Linked DNA regions of Tardiphaga sp. 709. The protein of the gene in region 1 binds, or shares a complex with, the protein of each later gene. Links are inferred from orthologs where the notes say so. Each region holds a gene or a part of one and is shown in the gene's direction. Other genes may lie near its edges.

Region 1 (12,067 bases):
GACCCGCGTCAACGGCCAGGTCGTGCAGGACGCCACCATCGATCAGATGATCTTCGATATCCCGCGTCAGATTGAATACTGCTCGTCCTTTACCCGCCTTGAGCCGGGCGATGTGATCGCCACCGGCACGCCGGGCGGCGTCGGCGCCAAGCGCACGCCTCCGCTCTGGCTGAAGCCGGGCGATATCGTCGAAGTCGAGATCGACCGGCTCGGCGTGCTGCGTAACGGCGTGGCCGACGAAGCCTGATGCAAGTGGCAGCCCGCGCCGCCAGCGCCGCGGGCTGCTTCTCACGACAAAGACCCGCTCGTTCAAAAAGCGCGCCTCAACAAGCGATCAGAAATCGCAGGCCAACCATTTCAGGAGGAAGTCCATGCTCACATTGTCCCGTCGTATCTTGTTGACCGGCGCCATTCTTTGCCTCTCGCTGCCCGCCTATGCGCAATCATGGCCGCAAAAGCCGGTGACGATCGTGGTGCCGCAGGCGGCGGGCAACAGCCCGGATGTGCTGTGCCGCATCGTCGCCGAAAAACTCTCCCGCGCGCTCGGACAACAGTTCATCGTTGAGAACCGCCCGGGCGCCGCGAACCTCGTCGGCGCGCAGACCGTCGCGCGCGCCGCGCCCGACGGCTACACCTTCCTGTTCGCGACGTCGGCGGCGCTGGTCACCAATCCCTATACGTTCAAGAAACTGCCCTACGATCCCGTGAAGGATTTCGTGCCGGTGGCGATGGTAGCGCGAAGCAATCACGTCCTGCTCGTCAATCCCGACGTGAAAGCAAAGACGCTGGCGGAATTGATCGCGCTCGAAAAATCCACTCCCGGCTCCCTGAGCATGGCGGTCGACGGCGCGCGTAACATTTCCGGCCTGATCGCACAGACCATCAACAAACAGGCGGGCACCAGTTTCGTATTGGTCCCCTACAACACCATCACCAACGCGATCCAGGACAGCCTGACCGGACGCACCCAGGTGACAATCCAGTCCGCATCGGTGGCAGAGTCCTTCATCAAGGCCGGTACGCTGCGCGCGCTCGCTATCGCCGGCAACAAGCGCGTCGATTCACTGTCGGATGTGCCCGCGATTGCCGAGACGTTGAAGGGCGCGGATCTGCAAGGCTGGTTCATGATGATGGCCCCGACCGGGACACCTGCCGAGATCGTCGACAAGCTCAGTGCCGAGATTGCGCAGGCACTGAAATCGCCGGATGTACAGGAGCGTGCGCCCGTGCTCGGCTTCGACGTCGCCTCCGGTGACGTGGTGACGCCTGCGGGCGCGAAGCGCTTTTTCGACGCCGAGCTCGTGGCCACAGGCAAGACGATTCAGGAACTCGGCATTCAGCCTGAATAACCGCGGCCCCGCGCTTGGTGCCGAACAACGGCAACATCTCCACATGAAAACGCCCGCTGTGAAGCGGGCGCTTTGACATATTCAATCGGGAACGAGGCTTACGCCTCGTTGCCGCCTTCCTGACGCGACGCTTCGAACAGGAACCAGGTGCGGCGCTCGGTGTCGTCGATATAGTTTTCCAGCAGGCTGGCGCTGGCGACGTCCTTGGCGTCGTCGCAAATATCGTGGGCCTTGCGCATCGCCGCTGCCATCTTCTTGTTGTCGTTCATCAGCTCGCGCAGCATCTCCACCGGCGGCACATAGGCTTCGTCGTTGTCCTTGATGGTCTGCAGCTTGGCGACTTCGCCGATCGAACGCAGCGTGCGACCGCCGATCTTGCGCACGCGCTCCGCCAACGGGTCTGTCGTCGCAAAAATCTGGTCGGACTGCTCGTCAAGCATCAGGTGATAGTCGCGGAAATGGCGCCCGCTGAGATGCCAATGAAAGTTCTTGGTCTTCAGGTAGAGCGCGAAGGCGTCGGCGAGCAACCCGTTCAGCGCCTTGGCCACCTTCTCCACGGCGTCGGCTGAGAGGTCAGTCGGGGTATTCATTTCGGCGGCGATTTTCGATGTCTTGGTGCTCACGTTACTTACCTTCCCGTGTCGGATGATGTGATGGCTGGAGGGGATTGTCGTCAGGGCGGAAGATTTCAGGAAAAATCGGAGTGGTCTTGACGGAAAGCACTGCAAATTTCCGAAAACTGCGGTTCTTGAGGAAAGGCGGTTTCCCACGCGCCTGAAAACGCTCTAGACCGTCTCCAACGCATCACAAATATAGGGGTTCCCGCGACGGGAACAACAATCGGGCCGGGTAGACGATGGAAGATTGGATCGATTATTACGATTCCACGCATACGATTTATGCGAGCAAGCTGCATCGTGACGTGCATTTTGAGGTCATCGCCCGCGATATCATTGGCTACATCGCCTCTCAGGATGCCGTCGTGCTCGACTATGCCTGCGGCGAAGCACTCTCGGCCGCCAAAGTGGCCAATGCCTGCAGCAAGCTGATCCTGGCAGAGCCCGCGCCTGGCGTTCGCGGCCGGCTGGTCGCCCGCTTCGCGCCCAACACCAAAATTCGGGTCCGGTCGCTGGAAGAGTTGCGCAACATGACGGCGCAGTCGATCGACCTGGCTGTCATGAATTCGGTGGCTCAGTATATGAGCGGCCCCGAACTCGACGATGCCTTCGCAATCATCAAGCGGCTGCTGGCGCCTGGCGGCAAGCTGGTGGTCGGCGACATCCTGCAGCCCGATGTCGGCATGGCGACCGATGTCATGGCGCTGTTGAAGCTCGCCCGGGAACACGGCTTTCTCTGGGATGCTTTCGTCGGCCTCGTGCGCACGGCCCTCTCCGACTATCGCCAGTTGCGCACCAAGGTTGGCCTGCAGCGCTATAGCGAGGCGGAGATGCTGGCCAAGCTGACCGCGGCCGGTTTCCGCGCGTCGCGGGCGCCGGTCAATATCGGCCATAATTCGTCGCGCATGACCTTCGTCGCCCACCACGCATTCTGAGGCATCGGCTCGGGCAAACGGACGGTTAAGGTTAACAGACGGTTTACAAAACTTGAGGTGGATCGCCACGCCGTGATCGGTAACATTGTGCTCGGCCCGGTGGCGGAAATGTCTACGCGGGGGCGATGCATCGCTCTTTATCCTGGTTCAAGTCCAGGCTGGGCCTCCAACCTTTCAGACATTCACCAGTGCGTCGGCCACCCGTGGGTCGGCGCTGTCAGGCTTCGGTGAATTCCAGCACCGGCAGTTGCAGGCGCTCGGCATCGCGCTCGGCCGATGCGAGCACCGCATCCAGCAAACCCGGAAATCTGCTCTCAAGATCTTCGCGGCGCAGTTTCATCAACCTCGCCGTCCCAACCGCGCGCGTTTCCATCAGGCCGGACTCGCGCAGTTTCGCAAAATGATAGGCGAGATTGGACTTGCCACTGAGGCCGTAGAAATCGCCGCAGCGCAATTCACCGACCTCTTTCTCGCGTTTGGCCAGATTGTAGACGATCGCCAGCCGGATCGGATCGCTCAGGCAATCCATCACGCCAGGCAATTCGATCTGTTCGCGCGTGGGATGCGGAAGAATGCGGCTCATGACTCCTCAATAGTGATTCCGACCGGTTGCCGCAATGTTCAATATTTCTTGAACCATTTGACATTTTGCACCGCCGCATCAATAGTTCAACGAAGATTGAACTAAGGATTTGGCGATGAGCGTCTTCTGGCTGGCCGTGGCGGCATTTGCGATTGGAACCGAAGCATTTGTAATTGCTGGACTTCTTCCAATCATGGCAGCGGACCTGAATGTCACGTTGGCGGCCACGGGACAATTGGTCACCGTTTACGCCATCACCTATGCCATCGGCTCGCCGATCCTGGCCGTGCTGTTCAGCAATTTTGACCGTCGCACCGTCGTCTCGCTGGCGCTGGTCTGCTTCATCGTCGGAAACCTTTTGGCGGCCGTCGCGACCACATTCGGCATTCTCCTGCTATCGCGCATGCTGATGGCCGTCGGCGCCGGACTGTGCATGCCGACCGCCATGGCCGTCGCAATTGCGATCGCTGCACCGGAACGCCGTGGCCGCGCCGCGTCGCTGGTGATCTCCGGCCTGACGGTGGCGACGGTTCTGGGCGTGCCGCTCGGAACCTGGGTCGGCAGTCATTTTGGCTGGCGGTCGACGTTCGTGATGGTCGCCGCGCTCGGCGCCGTCGCATTGGCCGGGCTGCTGCTGGGATTGCCCCGCGGTTTGCCACGCACTGCTGCCACACTCGGTCAGAGGCTTGCCGTCGCGCGCCATCCCGAAGTGCTGAAAACCCTTGCTGTGACCTGCATGTGGGGCCTCGGAGGCTTTACCTCATTCACCTATCTGGCTGTGCCGCTGCACCGACTTGGCTTTGACGCCAACGGAATCAGTCTGGCACTGCTGGTCTTCGGCGTCGCCGCGGCCATCGGAAACACCCTGGGCGGCGCGATGTCCGACCGTATCGGGCCGCTCCGAACCTCGACGCTGGGCCTGATCGGCATGATGCTGTCACTGACGCTGCAATCGGTGGCCCTGATATTCGCGCCGCCCGCCACTGCGGGTGTGCTGTTTCTGGTCTTCATTTTTACCCAGGGCATTGCCGGCTGGATGTTCTATCCCGGACAGGTCGCGCATCTCGTGCGCGTCACGCCGGAAGCCTCGGTCATCGCGCTCTCGCTGAACGCCTCCGCCATGTATATCGGCTTTGCCGCCGGCAGCGCGTTGGGCGGCGTGGTGCTGTCGACCTTGAGCTCCAACCACCTCGGCTGGATCGGCGGCTGCGCCGAGGCGGCAGCCCTCGCGCTCGTCCTCGCCGGACACCTTCTGAAGCGCCCGAAACCGGCCCAAATTGCCGGTTGATGGCACCTTCAAAAGCCTTCCCCGCCCCGTTATAGTGGTCTAAAGACAGCCGCGCGCGAGGATCGGCCTATGGCTCCCTGAGGGGTCAATGGCTGGTTTGGCGCCCGGGCCCGAGGGACGCGCGTATGCGCGCCCTTTTTTTGTGCCGATTTGTCACCACCGCGAGTTTAAATGCCAAAACGCACCGACATATCCACCATCCTGATCATCGGCGCCGGTCCTATCGTGATCGGCCAGGCCTGCGAGTTCGACTATTCGGGCACACAAGCCGTCAAGACGCTCAAGGAAGAGGGCTACCGGATCGTTCTGGTCAATTCCAATCCGGCCACCATCATGACGGACCCGGAACTGGCGGACGCGACCTATATCGAGCCGATCACACCCGAGATCGTCGCCAAGATCATTGAGAAGGAGCGCGGTGACCGCTCCAAGGGTTTTGCGCTGCTGCCGACCATGGGCGGCCAGACCGCGCTGAACTGCGCGCTGTCGCTGCGCCAGCAGGGCACGCTGGAGAAGTTCGACGTCGAGATGATCGGCGCCACCGCAGAAGCCATCGACAAGGCGGAAGACCGCCAGCTGTTCCGCGAGGCGATGACGAAGATTGGCCTGGAGACGCCGAAGTCGCGGCTCGCCAACGCATCCGCGCTGAAGAAGCAGTATCGCGAGCAGCACCAGGCCGAAAAAGCCAAGCTGACGGGCGACGCGCTGGCCGAGCACGAGCGCCAGTGGGTGTTGCATGAAGGCGACCGCCGCAAGCGTTATCAGGAGCACGCTCTCGGCCAGGCGCTGATGGCGCTGTCTGAAATTGGTTTGCCCGCGATCATCCGCCCGTCCTTCACCATGGGCGGCACCGGCGGCGGCATTGCCTATAACCGCGAAGAATTCCTCGACATCATCGAGCGCGGCCTCGACGCGTCTCCGACCAACGAAGTGCTGATCGAAGAGTCAGTGCTCGGCTGGAAAGAGTACGAGATGGAAGTCGTCCGCGACAAGAAGGACAACTGCATCATCATCTGCTCGATCGAGAATCTCGATCCGATGGGCGTGCATACCGGTGACTCCATCACCGTCGCGCCGGCGCTGACGTTGACCGACAAGGAATACCAGATCATGCGCGACGCCTCGCTGGCGGTGCTGCGCGAGATCGGCGTCGAGACCGGCGGCTCCAACGTGCAGTTCGGCGTCAATCCTGCCGACGGCCGCATGGTCGTGATCGAAATGAATCCGCGCGTGTCGCGCTCGTCGGCGCTGGCCTCGAAGGCCACCGGCTTCCCGATCGCCAAGGTCGCGGCAAAGCTTGCCGTCGGCTACACACTCGATGAAATCGCCAACGACATCACCGGCGGCGCAACTCCTGCGTCATTCGAGCCGACCATCGACTATGTCGTCACCAAGATTCCCCGCTTCGCCTTCGAGAAATTCCCGGGCGCATCGCGCACGCTGACGACATCGATGAAGTCGGTCGGCGAAGTGATGGCCATCGGCCGTACATTCCAGGAGTCGCTGCAGAAGGCGCTGCGCGGACTTGAAACCGGCCTGACCGGTCTCGACGAAATCGAGATCGAGGATCTCGGCCGCGGCGACGACAAGAACGCGATCCGCGCTGCCCTGGGTACACCGACGCCGGACCGTCTGTTGCAAGTCGGCCAGGCCATGCGTCTGGGCTGGACCGATGAGGAGATTTTCAACTCCTGCAAGATCGATCCGTGGTTCCTCGCCGAGATGCGTGGCATCGTCGAAATGGAAGCCAAGGTGAAGGCCAATGGCCTGCCCGCCAACGCCTTCGGCATGCGGACGCTGAAGGCCATGGGCTTCTCCGACGCGCGCCTCGCCGTGCTCGCCGGCAAGACCGAGGCCGACGTCAAGGCACTGCGCCGCTCGCTCGATGTGCGCCCGGTGTTCAAGCGCATCGACACCTGCGCTGCCGAATTCGCCTCGCCGACCGCTTACATGTATTCGACCTATGAGTCGTCCTTCGCAGGCGCCTTCGCAGACGAGAGTCAGCCATCCGACAAGAACAAGGTCATCATTCTTGGCGGCGGCCCGAACCGTATCGGCCAAGGCATCGAGTTCGACTATTGCTGCTGTCACGCCTGCTTCGCGCTCGCCGACGCCGGCTACGAGACCATCATGGTCAACTGCAATCCGGAAACCGTGTCGACCGACTACGACACGGCGGATCGCCTGTATTTCGAGCCCCTGACTGCCGAAGACGTGCTCGAGATCATCGACACCGAACGTCAGAACGGCACGCTGCATGGCGTGATCGTGCAGTTCGGCGGCCAGACCCCGCTGAAGCTCGCGCGCGCGTTGGAAGCCGCCGACGTGCCGATCCTCGGTACCTCGCCGGATGCCATCGATCTTGCCGAAGATCGCGATCGCTTCAAGCGCATCCTCGACAAGCTCAAGCTGAAGCAGCCAAAGAACGGCATCGCCTATTCGGTCGAACAGGCCCGCCTCGTCGCAGCCGATCTCGGCCTGCCGCTGGTGGTGCGTCCGTCCTATGTGCTCGGCGGTCGCGCGATGCAGATCATTCGCGAGGAAAGCCAGCTCGGCGATTACCTGCTCGGCACGCTGCCAGAGCTGGTGCCCGGCGACGTCAAGGCGCGCTATCCGAACGACAAGACCGGCCAGATCAATACGGTGCTCGGCACCAATCCGCTGCTGTTCGATCGCTATCTGTCGGATGCCATCGAAGTCGACGTCGACTGCCTGTGCGATGGCAAGGATACCTTCATCGTCGGCATCATGGAGCATATCGAGGAAGCCGGCATTCACTCCGGCGACTCGGCCTGCTCGCTGCCGCCGCATTCGCTCGACGACGACATGATCGCCGAACTCGAACGCCAGACCCGCGACATGGCGCTCGGCCTCGACGTGGTCGGACTGATGAACGTGCAGTTCGCGGTCAAGGATCGCGACATCTACGTGCTTGAAGTCAATCCGCGCGCGTCGCGCACCGTGCCTTTCGTTGCCAAGGTGATGGGCATGCCGGTGGCCAAGATCGCCGCGCGTATCATGGCCGGCGAGAAGCTCGCCGACTTCAAACTCAAGAAGCGCAAGCTCGATCATGTCGGCGTCAAGGAATCGGTCTTCCCGTTCGCGCGCTTCCCCGGCGTCGATACGGTGCTCGGCCCGGAGATGCGCTCCACCGGCGAAGTGATGGGTATCGATCGCTCGTTCGAAATCGCCTTCGCCAAGAGCCAGCTCGGCGGCGGCACCCGCGTGCCGCGCAGTGGCACCGTGTTCGTGTCCGTGCGCGAAAGCGACAAGACGCGCATTCTCGATGCCGTGAAGCTGCTCTCGTCGAACGGCTTCAAGGTGCTTGCGACGTCGGGAACCCAGCGCTTCCTGGTCGACAACGGCGTCCCCGCCGAGAAGATCAACAAGGTGCTGGAAGGCCGGCCGCACATCGTCGATGCCATCACCAATGGCGAGATTCAGCTGGTTCTGAACACCACCGACGGGCCGCAGGCCCTGGCCGACAGCCGCTCACTGCGGCGGGCTGCCCTCTTGCATAAAGTACCGTATTACACCACTCTTTCGGGTGCCGTGGCGGCCGCGCAGGGCGTCCGGGCCTATCTGGGCGGGGACCTTGAGGTCCGCACATTGCAGAGTTACTTTTCCGAAGCCTGAATTCGGGCGGACTGCAGGTCCGACGAGATCAGCTGGGCAAGGCACGACCGGAACTCACCGGTCGCGTCTTGTTTTGTTTCGGCACTCGAAGCCGGCGTCTGAACTGGCTGCAAGCGCAGCCAAGCCGACATCTTGCAGAACGAAATGGTTTCATGCGCGCGCCGCCGCGTGCCGCATGATGTTAAAGGACGAAGAGAATGGTTGAGAAGGTCCCGATGACAGCAGGTGGCTACGCTGCGCTGGAGGTCGAGCTGAAGGAACGTCAGTCGGTGCACCGTCCGCGGATCATCGAGCAGATCGCTGAAGCGCGCTCCCATGGCGACCTCTCGGAAAATGCCGAGTATCACGCCGCCAAGGAAGAGCAGTCGCATAATGAAGGCCGCATCAGCGATATCGAAGACAAGCTCGCCCGCGCCGATATCATTGATATCTCGAAGCTGTCCGGCGACACCATCAAGTTCGGCGCGACCGTGACGCTGATCGATGAGGACACCGAGAAGAAGGCGGTCTGGCAGATCGTCGGCGAGCCCGAGGCTGATGCCAAGAAAGGTCGTATCTCGATTACCTCGCCACTGGCGCGTGCGCTGATCGGCAAGAGCAAGGGCGCATCGGTCGAAGTCGTCGCTCCCGGCGGGGCCAAGGCGTATGAGATCACAAAGGTCGAGTGGCGCTGATCGACAGCGCTCAACGCGAAACAAGAAAGCCGCGCATGATGCGCGGCTTTTTTTATTGTCCCCTGATTGCGGTATCCAGCCATCGCTACTCACGGAAACTTCTGGAATACTTCCACAGCTCACGTGTTTTCACACGAGAGTGACCAGCATTTTGCATTGCAGTAATGCTAGAAACGATGGTCATCACAGGGGGACTAATGACATGGACCAAGCCTTCGCTAAATTTCAGCCTGCTGCACTAAGCCTTTTCCGCTTCATCACCGGCCTGCTGCTGCTGCAGTATGGCATCGCCAAGATCTTCAAATTTCCGGTTCTGCCCTATTTCGCGAATATTCCGCCGTTGATCCAGGTCGCGGCATGGCTTGAGCTCGTCGGCGGTGCGCTGCTGCTGCTCGGCCTGTTCACGCGCCCGGTTGCGTTCATCCTCGCCGGTGAAATGGCTTTCGCTTACTTCCTCGGCCACATGTTTAAAGGCGCGGATCCAGTTTTCCTGCCGCTGCTGAACGGCGGCACCGCTGCCATCCTGTTCTGCTTCTCCTGCCTCTATCTTGCGACGTCAGGCGGAGGCCCGATCAGCCTCGACGCGATAATGCGCAAGAAGAGCTAAGCTCGACATCACGGCAATAAAAAAGGGCGCTCACCGCAAGGTGGGCGCCCTTCGCTTTTAGCAACGCGGTCTAGTCCGCGGTCTTCAATTCCAGCGGCACCGCGGCAGCGTATTTCGAGTTCTGCAAGACCAAGGACGTGCGGACGTTGCGGACATGCGGTGCAGCCGTGAGATGACCGACGAAATCCTGAAAAGTCGCCATATCAGGCGCCACACATTTCAGGATGAAGTCGATCTCGCCCGACAGCATCCAGCATTCCCGCACCAACGGCTCCTTGCGGACGAAATCCTCGAACGCCTTGAGATCGGCATCGGCCTGGCTCGACAGGTGGACCGAGGCGAACACCGTAACGTCGAAACCGAGCAATCGGGGATCCAGCAACCCGCGGTAGCCCTGGATGTACCCGGCCTCTTCCAGGGTCCGGACCCGGCGCAGGCAAGGCGGCGGCGAGATGCCAACGCGCTTGGCAAGTTCCACATTGGTGATTCGGCCGTCGGCCTGGATTTCGCTGAGAATTTTGAGGTCGATGTCGTCTAGGCTTTTCGGCACGCGGCGCGGATCCTGGCTGGTATTCAAAGAAACCGTTTGGACTCTCTTAGCGCAGGAGCCGCAACCTGCGCAATTTTATTGCGCGTGCATCGCAGAAATTAAGTGTCTCCGGGGGAAAAATTGCCGGGACGAATTGCAATTCTTGCATGGCTCGCCAGATATTCTAGACTAGCAGACAACAGTTTCGACGCCGCAGCGATGCGTTCGCCGGCACATTTCGCCTCAGCAATGACCAATTTCCCTTCAGAAAGGGACTCGACCATGGCCGCCCCCATCCATGCCAAAGTCGTCATCATCGGCTCAGGCCCGGCTGGCTACACTGCCGCTATCTACGCCGCACGCGCGATGCTCGAGCCCGTCCTGATCCAGGGGATCCAGCCCGGCGGCCAGCTCACCATCACCACGGATGTCGAAAACTATCCGGGCTTCGCCGACGTCATCCAGGGTCCCTGGCTGATGGAGCAGATGGAGAAACAGGCGCATCATGTCGGCACCAAGATCGTCACCGATCTGGTCAGTGACATGGATCTGAGCCAGCGTCCGTTCCGCCTGACCTGCGACAGCGGCGATGTCTATCTCGCCGAAACCGTGATCCTGGCCACCGGCGCGCAGGCGCGCTGGCTCGGCATCCCGTCGGAAGAGAAATTCCAGGGCGGCGGCGTATCCGCCTGCGCCACCTGCGACGGATTCTTCTATCGCAACAAGGAAGTGATCGTGGTCGGCGGCGGCAACACGGCCGTCGAGGAAGCTTTGTTCCTGACCAATTTCGCCTCGCAGGTCACCATCGTGCATCGCCGCGACCATTTCCGTGCCGAACGCATCCTGCAGGAGCGATTGTTCAAGCACCCGAAGATCAAGGTGGTCTGGGACTCGGCGCTCGACGAGATCTGCGGCACCGAAGGCCCGGCCAAGGTCACCCATGTTCGCCTGAAGAACGTCAAGACCGGCGCCATCACCCAGGTGCCAGCCGACGGCGTCTTCATTGCCATCGGCCACGCGCCCGCGACCGAACTCATCAAGGGCCAGATCAAGCTGAAGCCCTCGGGCTATGTCGAAGTGGCTCCGAATTCCACCGCAACCTCGATGCCCGGCGTCTTCGCCGCCGGCGACGTGGCGGACGAAACCTATCGGCAGGCGGTCACCGCCGCGGGCATGGGCTGCATGGCCGCCCTCGAAGCTGAGCGCTATCTCGCCGCGCATGCTCATGACCGCGCAGCGGCCGAATGATGATCAAACGAACCCGCGACGGATTTACAGATATGGACTGGGACAAGCTGAAGGTGTTTCACGCGGCAGCGGAAGCGGGGAGCTTCACGCATGCAGGCGAGCAACTGGGCCTGTCGCAATCGGCAGTCTCACGACAGGTGAGCGCGCTGGAGCAGGAGCTGGCGGTCTCGCTGTTCCATCGCCACGCCCGCGGCCTGATCCTTACCGAACAGGGCGACCTGCTGTTCCGCACCGCCCATGATGTGTTCATGCAGCTCCAGGCGGCCCGCGCGAAGCTGACCGACAGCCGCGAGCGGCCGAGCGGCGACCTCAAGGTGACCACAACCCCGGGCGTCGGCATCAACTGGCTGATCCCACGCCTTGGCGAGTTCACCGCGCTCTATCCGGAAATCCGCATTTCGCTGATCGTCACCGACGAGGAACTCGACCTGTCGATGCGCGAGGCCGATGTGGCCATCCGCACCCGCAAGCCGACCCAGCCGGACCTGATCCAGCGCAAGCTGTTCGCCATGGGATTCCACGCTTATTGCTCGCCGGAATATATCAAGCATTTCGGCACCCCGCGCACCCTCGACGAACTCGACGGGCACCGCATCATCAT
Region 2 (10,912 bases), 660 kb from region 1 along the record:
CAACGCCAGAACCGCTCCAATTGTCCTTTGGTCGCAGCCGGATAGGCCAAAAGTCCATTTCCGGGCCGCTTTCCCCGCGCTAAACTTCATGCCAAGACCTAAAGCAAGAAGACGGTCGAAGTTCCCCGGCAACGATCGGGGAGCCGGCACGGCAATCACAAGACGGAGGAACGATCAAATGCGTGGCTTGATGCAAGACTGGCCTTTGCTGTGTCATCGGATCATCGATCATGCGGCCCAAGTCCACGGCGAACGCGAGGTCGTGACCAGATCAGTCGAAGGTCCCATCCACCGCACCAATTACGCCGAAATTCGTACCCGTGCCCTGAAGGTCGCACAGCGTCTCGACCGCGAAGGCATCAAGATGGGCGACCGCGTCGCCACCATCGCGTGGAACACGTGGCGGCACCTAGAAACGTGGTACGGCATCATGGGCATCGGCGCTATCTGCCACACCGTCAATCCACGTCTATTCCCGGATCAGATCGCGTGGATCATCAACCATGCGCAAGATCGTATCGTGATGACCGACCTCACCTTCATCCCGATCCTTGAGAAACTCGCCGACCAGTTGCCATCAGTCGAGCGCTACATCGTCTACACCGACAAGGCGCACATGCCGCAGACCACGCTGAAAAACGTCGTGGCCTATGAGGACTGGATCGCTGAGGTGGACGGCAACTTCAAATGGAAGGAGTTCGACGAGAACACCGCAGCGGCGATGTGCTACACATCGGGAACAACAGGCGATCCAAAGGGCGTGCTGTACTCGCACCGCTCCAACGTGATGCATGCGCTGATGGCCAATACCGGTGACTCGCTCGGCGCCAATGCCGCCGACACCATGCTGCCGGTGGTCCCGCTGTTCCATGCCAATAGCTGGGGCATCGCGTTTTCCGCACCGTCGATGGGCACCAAGCTCGTACTGCCGGGCGCCAAGATGGACGGCGCCTCGATCTACGAATTGCTCTCGACCGAAAGGGTGACGCATACCGCCGGCGTGCCGACAGTGTGGTTGATGCTGCTCAACTACATGTCGCAGAACAATCTGAAACTGCCTGACCTGCGCATGGTGGTGTGCGGCGGCTCGGCGATGCCGCGCTCGATGATCAAGGCCTTCGTCGATATGGGCATCGGCGCGCGCCATGCCTGGGGCATGACCGAAATGAGCCCGATCGGCACGCTGGCCGCGTTGAAGCCGCCGTTCGACCAGCTCGAAGGCGACGAGCGGCTGGATATCCTGCAGACCCAGGGCTATCCGCCATTCGGCGTCGAGATGAAAATCACCGACGACAGCGGCAAGAGCCTGCCCTGGGACGGCAAGACCTTCGGCCGTCTCAAGGTGCGCGGCCCGTCAGTGTCGCGCGCCTATTTCCGTGTCGAGGACGAGATCCTCGACGAGGAAGGCTATTTCGACACCGGCGACGTCGCGACCATCGACGCCCACGGCTACATGCGGATCACTGACCGCTCCAAGGATGTCATCAAGTCCGGCGGCGAATGGATCTCGTCGATCGATCTGGAGAACCTTGCCGTCGGTCATCCGCAGGTGGCGGAAGCCGCCGTCATCGGCGTCTATCATCCGAAATGGGACGAGCGCCCGCTCCTGATCGTACAGCTCAAGCAGGATCAAACCGCCACGCGCGAAGACATCCTGAAATACATGGATGGCAAGATCGCCAAGTGGTGGATGCCGGATGACGTGGTGTTCGTCGACGCCATCCCGCACACCGCGACGGGCAAGATCCTGAAGACCGCGCTGCGCGATCAGTTCAAGACGTATAGCCTGCCGACTGCGGCGGCCTAGTCAAAAGAAAAACCTCTCCTCGCCATGCGAGGAGAGGTTTCCAATTTGTGGGGCGACGAGAGCCTCAGCCGTTGAGCGCGGCCTTTACCAGGCCGCTGGCCTTGCCGAAATCCATCTGACCGGCATATTTCGCTTTGAGTGCGGCGATCACCTTGCCCATGTCTTTCATGCCGGCAGCACCGGTTGCTGCGATCTCGGCTGCGATGGCTGACTTGGTCTCATCCTCCGACATCTGCTGCGGCAGATAGGCAGAGATGATCGCGATTTCCTCGCGCTCCTGGGTCGCGAGCTCGGCGCGGCCACCCTTGTCATAGAGCTCGACGGACTCCTGGCGCTGCTTGATCATCTTCTGCAGCAGGCTCAGCAGATCGGCGTCCGACAGCGGCGGCTTGCTCTGGCCGCGCGCTTCGATATCGGCATTCTTGATAGTCGAATTGACCATGCGAAGCGTCGAAAGCTTGCGCTCGTCCTTGGCCCGCATGGCGTCCTTGACGGCGTTGTTGATGTCATCGCGCAGCATCTGCGTCTCCTCTTGCGGCCGCCAATCGCAGCGCCGGAACTCGGTTGGCCCCGATCTAAGCGTTTTAAGGGGTATGCACAACTGCACCCGCCAATTCTCGGGGACGCCGCCCGGAGCTGTTGCCTGAACCTACTGCCCAAACCTATTGCCGATGGCTGGAGCTGAAATCCTCCACGCCTGCGGACAGCGGCCCGGGCGCATTGGCCCCAGCGACGTATGGCAGAACCATCAACGCCGATATGGTGGCCGGAATACCGGCCTGGCCCCATAGCCGGGGCTGAACCTCGAAATCAAACCTGACGTGCCGCGGCTCGAGCATCGCGACCTTGCCCATCCACATCAGGCAATCGCTATCTGTCGCAAAGCACATCGAAGCCCACCCCTTCTGCAGCGTCGTCGCGCGCGGCATGCCCCAAGTGTACTGGAACTGGAACGGGCGGCTGTAGACGGGATGGTCAGGGCTGTAAAAGGCCGTCGCGAATGCCAGCCCGTCGTCGCCACTGATCCGCGGCAGCGGCCGGCCTGTCATCTGGTGCCACCGGTCGGTCAGCTCTTGAGCGGCCAGCCGATAGTAAGTCCGCTCGTTAGGATTGATGCTGTTGCGGTAAATCGCATGGATCGGAGCCGCCACAACGGTTGCGATGATGGCGATGCCTGCGACGAACACCACCATATTGACCACATACAGGCGTTCGAGCGTGAAGCGGGCGCCGCAGACGATCAAAACGGCAGGCAGGAACAAGCCCTGGAGCGCCCATAGCGAAGGCATGTCGGTGCCAAGCGTGACGGTTGTCATAACCGGCAGCAGTACGGTGCCGATGAACACCCAGAACAGCAGCAGCAATCCTGGACCCATCGCACGGAAATCGGCCGAAAAGTACTTCAGGCGCAGCTCGGCCGATAAAACCCAGACAATAGCCGGCAGCGCCAGCGTCGCCGCGAGACCGAGCAAAAACATGCTGGCTTCGATGAGTGACTGACCAAAGTCGATGCCGCCGTGAACCTGCATGGCATAGGTGAACGGCGTAGCACCGGTCGTCACGAGCCAATGGATGTGCGGCCCAAGGGCAATGAGTCCGGTCAGTGCCGAAATCCACGGTGCCCACGACCTGAAATAGACCGCCCGCTGCGGATGCACGATCGCTGCCAGCGCGAAGCTGGCGATCAGGAAGATCGAATAATATTTGCCGAGCATCGCCAGCGCGGACAGGACGCCGGCGGCGGCAGCCCAGCCGATAGCGCGCGTTTCAAAGGAGCGCAGGAAGCAATAGGTCGCCAGCGGCCAGACCGCGAGCAGCACTGTGTTCGCGTTGAAGCGCTGGGCATGGAATTGATAGGCCGGAAGCAGCATCAGCAGCAGCAGCACGACGGCTCGCGAATCGCCGCGCACGAAGCGGCGCGCAATCAGATCGACGGCCCAGAGCGCCACCGCGGCATTGGTCATCGACAGCAACTGGAACGACCAGTCGGTCAGCGGGAAAACCAGCGTCCACAGCCGCGCGACCCAGCCCATCAAGGGCGGATGTTTGGGATTACCCCACGCGAATTCGCGCCCAAGGGTCCAGGTTTCCAGCGCATCCGCATGCAGATCGCCGCTCTGATAGGCGATCACCAGAAACAGCAGCCAGATTCCCGCGAAGCCGACGATCAGCACAGGAATCGTCCCGCCCGCCTCGATCCCATCGAGGAAGGTCAGAAAAGGCCTACGCCATCGCGCTGGCGCGATGGCCGAGCGCGCGGCCATCTTGGCGAAATAGTCCAATTGCACTGAAATATCCGGAAATACGGGAAGTCGTAGCTTGCTACCGGCGAAAGTGAGTTCCGGCAAGCATCCGTAATTATAATTAGTTGATTTTACATCTCATTCTGCAAATTACGCGCTATCGGCGTGCAGGTTTCGCCGGACAACCGGAACACCACAATTTTGCCAGATAAGATATTATTCCTTAATTAAGCTCTGTCCGGGCCCGTTGATCGGCCAAAGCGCCGATTGCTAACCCTGCAGGCCATGGTTGACGTGTGAATCCGGCCGTTCTGGCTTTGACGGCAGCGGATGCGCGGACTATGTAGTCCCCTCATGACCCCCTCAGAAACATCTTCAGCCTGGCCGGACCACAAACCGACCGCGCTCCTCGTGCTCGCCGATGGCACCGTGCTGGAAGGCTTCGGCCTTGGTGCGGAAGGCCAGGCCGTGGGCGAAGTCTGCTTCAACACGGCGATGACCGGTTATGAGGAAATCCTCACCGACCCATCCTATGCCGGACAGCTCATTACCTTCACCTTCCCGCATATCGGCAATGTCGGCACCAACGACGAGGATATCGAGACGGTGAACATGGCGGCGACGCCAGGCGCCCGCGGCGTGATCCTGCGCTCGGCGATTACCGACCCGTCGAATTACCGCTCTTCCCGGCATCTCGACGCCTGGCTGAAGGCGCGCGGCATCATCGGCATTTCCGGCATCGACACCCGCGCCCTGACCGCGCTGATTCGCAACAAGGGCATGCCCAATGCAGTGCTTGTGCACGCGAAGGACGGCCAATTCGATCTGCACGGCCTGAAGGAAGAAGCGCGCGAATGGCCGGGCCTCGAAGGCATGGACCTGGTGCCGATGGTGACATCTGCCCAGCGCTTCACCTGGGACGAGACCCCCTGGGAATGGGAAAAGGGCTTCGGCCGCCAGACCAATCCTGAATTCAACGTCGTCGCTATCGATTACGGCATCAAGCGCAATATTCTGCGTCTGCTGGCCGGCGAAGGCTGCAAGGTCACCGTCGTTCCGGCCACGACTTCGGCAGAAGAGATCATGGCGCTGAAGCCGGACGGTGTGTTCCTGTCGAATGGCCCCGGCGATCCCGCCGAGACCGGCAAATATGCCGTGCCTGTCATCAAGCAGGTGATCGATTCCGGCGTGCCTACATTCGGCATCTGCCTCGGTCACCAGATGCTGGGCCTTGCGGTGGGCGCCAAGACCAAGAAGATGCATCAGGGCCATCACGGCGCCAATCATCCGGTCAAGGACGAGACCACCGGCAAGGTGGAAATCACCTCGATGAACCACGGCTTCGCGGTGGATGAAGCGACGCTGCCGAAGGGCGCGACGCAGACCCATATCTCGCTGTTCGACGGATCCAATTGCGGCATCCAGCTCGACGGCAAGCCGGTATTCTCGGTGCAGTATCACCCGGAGGCTTCCCCCGGTCCACGCGACTCGCATTATTTGTTCAAGCGGTTCGCGGATCTGATGCGGGCGAACAAGGCGCCGTAGCTCTCATTTCAGTTTGCGGAATCAAGGCGCCATGGCCGGGATCATCCCGGCCATTTTCGTTCTGGACGCAGAGAAGATGACACACGGCGCCACCTTTTGTATGATGCTCGTCATTACAATTGCCGGGAATGATCCATGACCGACGCCCCCACGCCCCGCTACGACGTCGTCCCCACCAGCCTGATGGCCTCGATGCCCGGGCTCGATTTTGTGCGCAAGATCTTCTCCGGCGAGCTGCCGCAGCCGCCGATCATGGAGAATGTCGAGCCGTTCGACTCGACCGCAGAACCCGGTGTTGTCGTGTTTCACAGCGTCCCCGGCTTCCGCCACTACAATCCGATCGGCTCGGTACATGGCGGCTACGCGGCGATCCTGCTGGATTCGGCGATGGGACTGGCTGTGCATTCGATGCTGCCTGTCGGCACCGGCTACACCACGCTGGAATTCAAGATCAGCTTCATCCGCGGCATGAGCAAGGATAGCGGCACCGTGCGCACCGAAGGCAAGACGCTGAATGTCGGCCGCCGCGCGGCGACGGCGGAAGCGCGCATCACGGATTCCAATGGCCGACTCATCGCCCATGCCACCACGACGTGTCTGGTGTTCGAGATTCCGAAGGACGCGGCCTGACCTGGAGTCCTCGGGCACTCTCACGGAAATTCGACACGTCACGGCCTGACAGCGGGAGTTTCGCTTGCCATGCCCCGCGCGCGCGACATCAGGTAGAGTTCAAGCTCGACCATCTCAGGCGCGTCGGCGCTGTAAGGCTGCGCGCGCACGCCGATCATGCAGTTGCGCAGGCGGCGCTTGAGAGAGCCAAGCCCCTGCCACTCCAGCCGATAGACGGGATAGCCCGTCGGATGGGCCTGCGTGATCGCGGAGCCGGCGAGACGTTTGTCCCAGTTGTCGTCGTGACAGTTCGTGCATGCCAGATTCAACTGCCCCTGACGCCGCATGAAGGCATCGCGGCCTTTGTCGATGAATGCCTGCAGACGTGAATCGGCGCCCGTCTCGATCGGCATCCCCTGTGACTGCCGGCCGATCAATGCGGTCAGCGCCAGCAGATCGCGGCTTTCATCGGCGAGCGGCGGCAATTGCTGATGATCGACGCGGCAGAGATTGACGCGCTGTTCGAGATCGACCGGGCGATTGAGCTTGTCGTCGAATGCCGGGTAGCGCACGGCGACGCCGCGCATGCTGCTGGCATCACCGTGGCAATCCGCGCAAGCACGGCCGGCGACGGGCTTCCGGGTCCATAGCGCCTCGCCATCCAGCACCCCCAGCATGCCGGGATTGGCCGTGGCGTCGTTCTGCATGGCCTGGGTTTCGACGGACATGAAACTGGCACCGGAGCGTCGCTCGCCCGGCGCGATCTCCGCCGCCTCGATGAGCGACGTGAAAGCGACGGTTGCCAGCAACGACAGGCTGATATTGCGCAGTCGTCTCATGTGACCGTGATGCTGGCCGACGCGGTTTCCTGAAATCCGTTGTCGCCAATCCACTGGAATTCGAATTTTCCGCTCTCGGTGGCGACCGTAAAGAAGGAGATGAAGGGATTGGCGGAGAACGCAGGAAACAGATCGGCCCGGAACACTTCATCGCCATTATAGCGGCAGGTGAAATTGGTGATGATGTTGCGCGGGATAACCTCGCCGGTCACGGTATGGCGAAAGCCGGTCTCCATGATGTGCGACATCAGGGTCTTGATCTCGATGATGTCGCCGCGCTTGGCCGTTGACGGAACGTTGATCAGCGCGGACGCCATCAGGTTGCCTCCTCGGTACATGCGGCGAGCGTGACCACGACATCGGCGGTCGCCGACCAGAACGAACCATCGGAGAGTTTCGCGATAGCCGTCAGTGTCTGTGTATCGGCGAGCCGGATGCGCGTCGATATCTGCGCGCGGCCTGCGCGCGGCGAGATATAGAAGTTGCCGACATTGGGCTGCGGATTCTTCTCGTTGAAAATGTGGATACTGACCACGTGATCCGCATCGCTCATCGGGCTCGTTACCGTGACGGTGAGCGGCACCGTGTTGCCGTTCTCGACCAGCGGCGGGACGTCGAGCTTCACCTTGCCGGGGCGCACCGCGGCGCCGTTGACGATATCGCGGATGGCCGCCTTCATGGTGTCCGGCGTCGCATGGGCCGGGCCGACATGCACGAGTGACACCGCGCCGAGCGCAGCGCCACCGGCCGTCGCCAGAAACTGGCGGCGAGTCGATCGATCGAGCTCAGCCATGGATTGCTTTCGTCATGATGGGTTCTGCAGCGTTGTCAGATAGGCCACTACGTCCTCGATTTGTTGCGCCGACAGGATCGGCTTGCCAAGCCATGCATCCCCGACACGCTGTAACCCATCTGCACGATAATAGGACGGCATGATGGTCGCGGCATTGAGGCGTGAGGCATCCACCAGCCGCAGCCGCAACTGGCCTTCCGACCAGCGGCTGCCGGTGCCGGCAAGGCTTGGCGCAAGATCGCCCTGGAATCTCTGTTCGGTAAATGGCCCGCTGTGGCAGAGCAGACACGTATATGTGCGGTTGACGACGATCGCCCTGCCCGCCGACGCGTCGCCGACCGCGCCCGCCAGGGGCAGCGGAATTGCATCGCCAATCACCGCATAAGGGACAAGTTCACTCGCACGGACCGGAGCAGTCAGCAGCAGCGTCGCCACGCTCGCCGACAACAGCGTCGATGCGCGGCGACGACTAACCAAAGACCTCTGCTCCGATCGTCTCGAACCACGATCGCGCATAGATCGCTTCACGGGCCCGGACATCACGCGGCGCATCCAGCGGACTCGTACCGCCCGCGCCTTCGATATCCGCAAACAGGCCATTGCGGGGCTGGTAGACGCCCGCGATGGAAATGCCGTAGTCGGGCGCGACCAGACTGTAGCAAGTGTTGATCAGCTTCGGCGACGTCGGCGTCGCCCCCGCCAGCAACGCCACGATCGCGCCGGCACAGGTCTTCGCCTGCGCATTCGCCGAGAATGCGGATTTGGGCATGGCGCCGGCAATGCAGGCATCGCCGATCACATGGATGTTCGGCACCTGTGTGGACTCGAGGCTGACGGGATTGATCGGGCACCAGCCGGATTTATCGGTGACGCCGGCAATCTCCGCGATGCGTCCGGCGCGCTGCGGTGGAATGACATTGGCCACCTGAACGTGATGTGTCGCGAAATCGGTCACCAGCGTATTGGTCGCCGGATCGACCGACGTGACCTTGCCGCCCTGCGACAGCGCGACCCATTCGATCAGTCCCGGATACAGCTCCTGCCACGCGGCCTGAAACAGCCGCTGCTTCGAGAACGCGTCTTTCGAGTCGAGAATGATGAGCTTCGACCGCGGCTTGCGAGTCTTGAGGTAGTGCGCAATCAGGCTCGCGCGCTCGTACGGGCCCGGCGGACACCTAAAGGGGGTGGCGGGAACGACGATCGCAACCACGCCGCCATCGTCCATCGCCTCCAACTGGCGTCGCAGCAGCAGCGTCTGCTCACCGGCCTTCCAGGCATGCGGCATGCGCGACGCTGCAGCCTCGTCATAACCCGGCAGCGCGTCGAAGCGCAGATCGATTCCGGGCGACAGAACCAGCCGGTCGTAGCGCAACGTCGATCCATCGGCGAGACCGATCGTGCGCGCCTGCGGGTCGATTGTCTGCGCCATTTGCGCGACGAGTTTGATGCCGCCGGCCGCGATTTTCTCGTAGGTGAATTGCTGGGCTTCGATGGCGCGGTCGCCGGCAATGACCTCGTTGCTGAACGGGCACGCGACATATTGACGATCGGCTGTCACCAGCGTGACATCCAGCGACGGATCGAGCTGCCGCAGCGCACGCGCGGAACTGGCGCCGCCGAAGCCGCCGCCGATCACGACGACGCGCGCAGGCGATTGCGCGAGGCTTGGCGATGCCAGCGCAAGGGACGCCGTCGCCGCAGCGGCAGCGCGAAGAAACTCCCGTCGTGAGGTATGATTTTTTTGGGTCATGCTATTTCTGCGTTGCCAGCCAGGCCGCAATCGACCCGATTTCGTCTTCGGAGAAGCCTTTGGCGATCCGCGTCATCACCGTGGCCGGCATCGATCCATTGCGAAAGGCCAGCAATGCAGAGCGCGTCGCATCGGCATCGCGCCCATAGATGTTGGGGATGGCCTGCGATGTCGCCGCGTGGCAGCCGGAGCACGACGCCGCTCCAGGCGGCGGCGCCGATGCCGCCTGGACCGGCGCCGCCGAGGCGACGATCAGCCCGATCGCAAGTGAGGTACGCAACGTCTTCATGAGTGAAATCCAGTGATGGGCAGCAAGCATGGCGACGCGTCGGTTACGCAAAGATGATATCGTGGTTCTTCAGTGGCACGGAACGGATGCGTTTTCCGGTCGCAGCAAAATAGGCATTCAGCACGGCCGGTGCCGCAACGCAGATCGTCGGCTCACCGACACCGCCCCAGAAACCACCTGACGGCATCAGGATCGACTCGACCTTCGGCATCTCTTTCATGGTCATCGACTGATAGGTGTCGAAATTCTCCTGCTCGATGCGACCACCCTTCACTGTGCACTCGCCATAGAACAGCGCCGACAGGCCATAGACGAACGAGCCAGCGATCTGGCGATCGATCTGCCAGGGATTCACCGCGTAACCCGGATCTGTGGCGGCAACGATGCGATGGATCTTGATCTTGTTGCCGCCCGTCACCGAAATTTCCGTCGCGGCTGCAACATAGCTGCCGAAGCCCATATGCTGGCAGATGCCGCGGAACACGCCTTGCGGCGCCGGCGTCGTCCAGCCGATCCTCTCCGCAACCGCATTGAGCACCGCGAGATGCTTCGGATGCTTGGTCATCAGCTTGCGACGGAATTCGAGCGGGTCCTGACCGACCGAATGCGCGAGTTCGTCCATGAAGCTTTCGAGATAGATCGCATTCTGGTTGACGTTGACGCCGCGCCAGAAGCCCGGCGGCACATGCGGATTGCGCATGGAATGGTCGATCAGCAAATTCGGAACAGTGTAGCCGATCGCTGCCTCACCGCTGGCATTCAGACCTTGGAAAGTGACGGGATCCATCCCGTTCTGCATTCCCTCGGGACGCACACTGGCCAGGATCGACTGGCCTGAGATCCGCATGTGCAAACCGATCAAATTGTTATCGGCATCGAAGGCGCCGACCAGCTTGCTCTGCGTAATCGGATGATAGCGGCCGTGCAGCATGTCTTCTTCGCGCGACCACATCAGCTTGATCGGCGTGCCGGGCATCTGCTTGGCGATGGCCACCGCCTGACGGACGTAATCGGTCATGCCGCGCCGACCGAAGCCG

What was found.
Region 2: the proteins of carB (region 1) and carA are in contact, whole or in part, in a solved structure (PDB 1KEE), measured with the Escherichia coli proteins. The link is inferred for Tardiphaga sp. 709 from one-to-one orthologs.

What each region holds. Positions count from the first base shown.
Region 1 is NZ_CP135529.1:2,656,179-2,668,245, forward strand. Bases 4,612-8,608 are described here. They hold carB (carbamoyl-phosphate synthase large subunit), read left to right. Parts: upstream 4,612-4,943; coding sequence 4,944-8,408; downstream 8,409-8,608. Other genes in these bases: RSO67_RS13125 (MFS transporter), read left to right, coding at 4,612-4,772; greA (transcription elongation factor GreA), read left to right, coding at 8,606-8,608. Also shown: RSO67_RS13100 (fumarylacetoacetate hydrolase family protein), read left to right, coding at 1-247; RSO67_RS13105 (tripartite tricarboxylate transporter substrate binding protein), read left to right, coding at 372-1,349; RSO67_RS13110 (DNA starvation/stationary phase protection protein), read right to left, coding at 1,448-1,939; RSO67_RS13115 (class I SAM-dependent methyltransferase), read left to right, coding at 2,206-2,901; RSO67_RS13120 (transcriptional regulator), read right to left, coding at 3,119-3,484; more of RSO67_RS13125, read left to right, coding at 3,600-4,611; more of greA, read left to right, coding at 8,609-9,082; RSO67_RS13140 (DoxX family protein), read left to right, coding at 9,285-9,689; RSO67_RS13145 (Lrp/AsnC family transcriptional regulator), read right to left, coding at 9,760-10,239; trxB (thioredoxin-disulfide reductase), read left to right, coding at 10,501-11,466; RSO67_RS13155 (LysR family transcriptional regulator), read left to right, coding at 11,499-12,067. UniProt on the Escherichia coli protein: Large subunit of the glutamine-dependent carbamoyl phosphate synthetase (CPSase).
Region 2 is NZ_CP135529.1:1,996,492-2,007,403, forward strand. The notes cover bases 3,658-6,499. They hold carA (glutamine-hydrolyzing carbamoyl-phosphate synthase small subunit), read left to right. Parts: upstream 3,658-4,404; coding sequence 4,405-5,595; downstream 5,596-6,499. Other genes in these bases: RSO67_RS10015 (glycosyltransferase family 39 protein), read right to left, coding at 3,658-4,095; RSO67_RS10025 (PaaI family thioesterase), read left to right, coding at 5,731-6,225; soxA (sulfur oxidation c-type cytochrome SoxA), read right to left, coding at 6,264-6,499. Also shown: RSO67_RS10000 (extensin family protein), read right to left, coding at 1-90; RSO67_RS10005 (fatty-acid--CoA ligase), read left to right, coding at 179-1,807; RSO67_RS10010 (GatB/YqeY domain-containing protein), read right to left, coding at 1,872-2,327; more of RSO67_RS10015, read right to left, coding at 2,470-3,657; more of soxA, read right to left, coding at 6,500-7,043; thiosulfate oxidation carrier complex protein SoxZ, read right to left, coding at 7,040-7,360; RSO67_RS10040 (SoxY-related AACIE arm protein), read right to left, coding at 7,360-7,836; sulfur oxidation c-type cytochrome SoxX, read right to left, coding at 7,849-8,271; RSO67_RS10050 (NAD(P)/FAD-dependent oxidoreductase), read right to left, coding at 8,306-9,586; RSO67_RS10055 (cytochrome C), read right to left, coding at 9,588-9,875; RSO67_RS10060 (xanthine dehydrogenase family protein molybdopterin-binding subunit), read right to left, coding at 9,919-10,912. UniProt on the Escherichia coli protein: Small subunit of the glutamine-dependent carbamoyl phosphate synthetase (CPSase).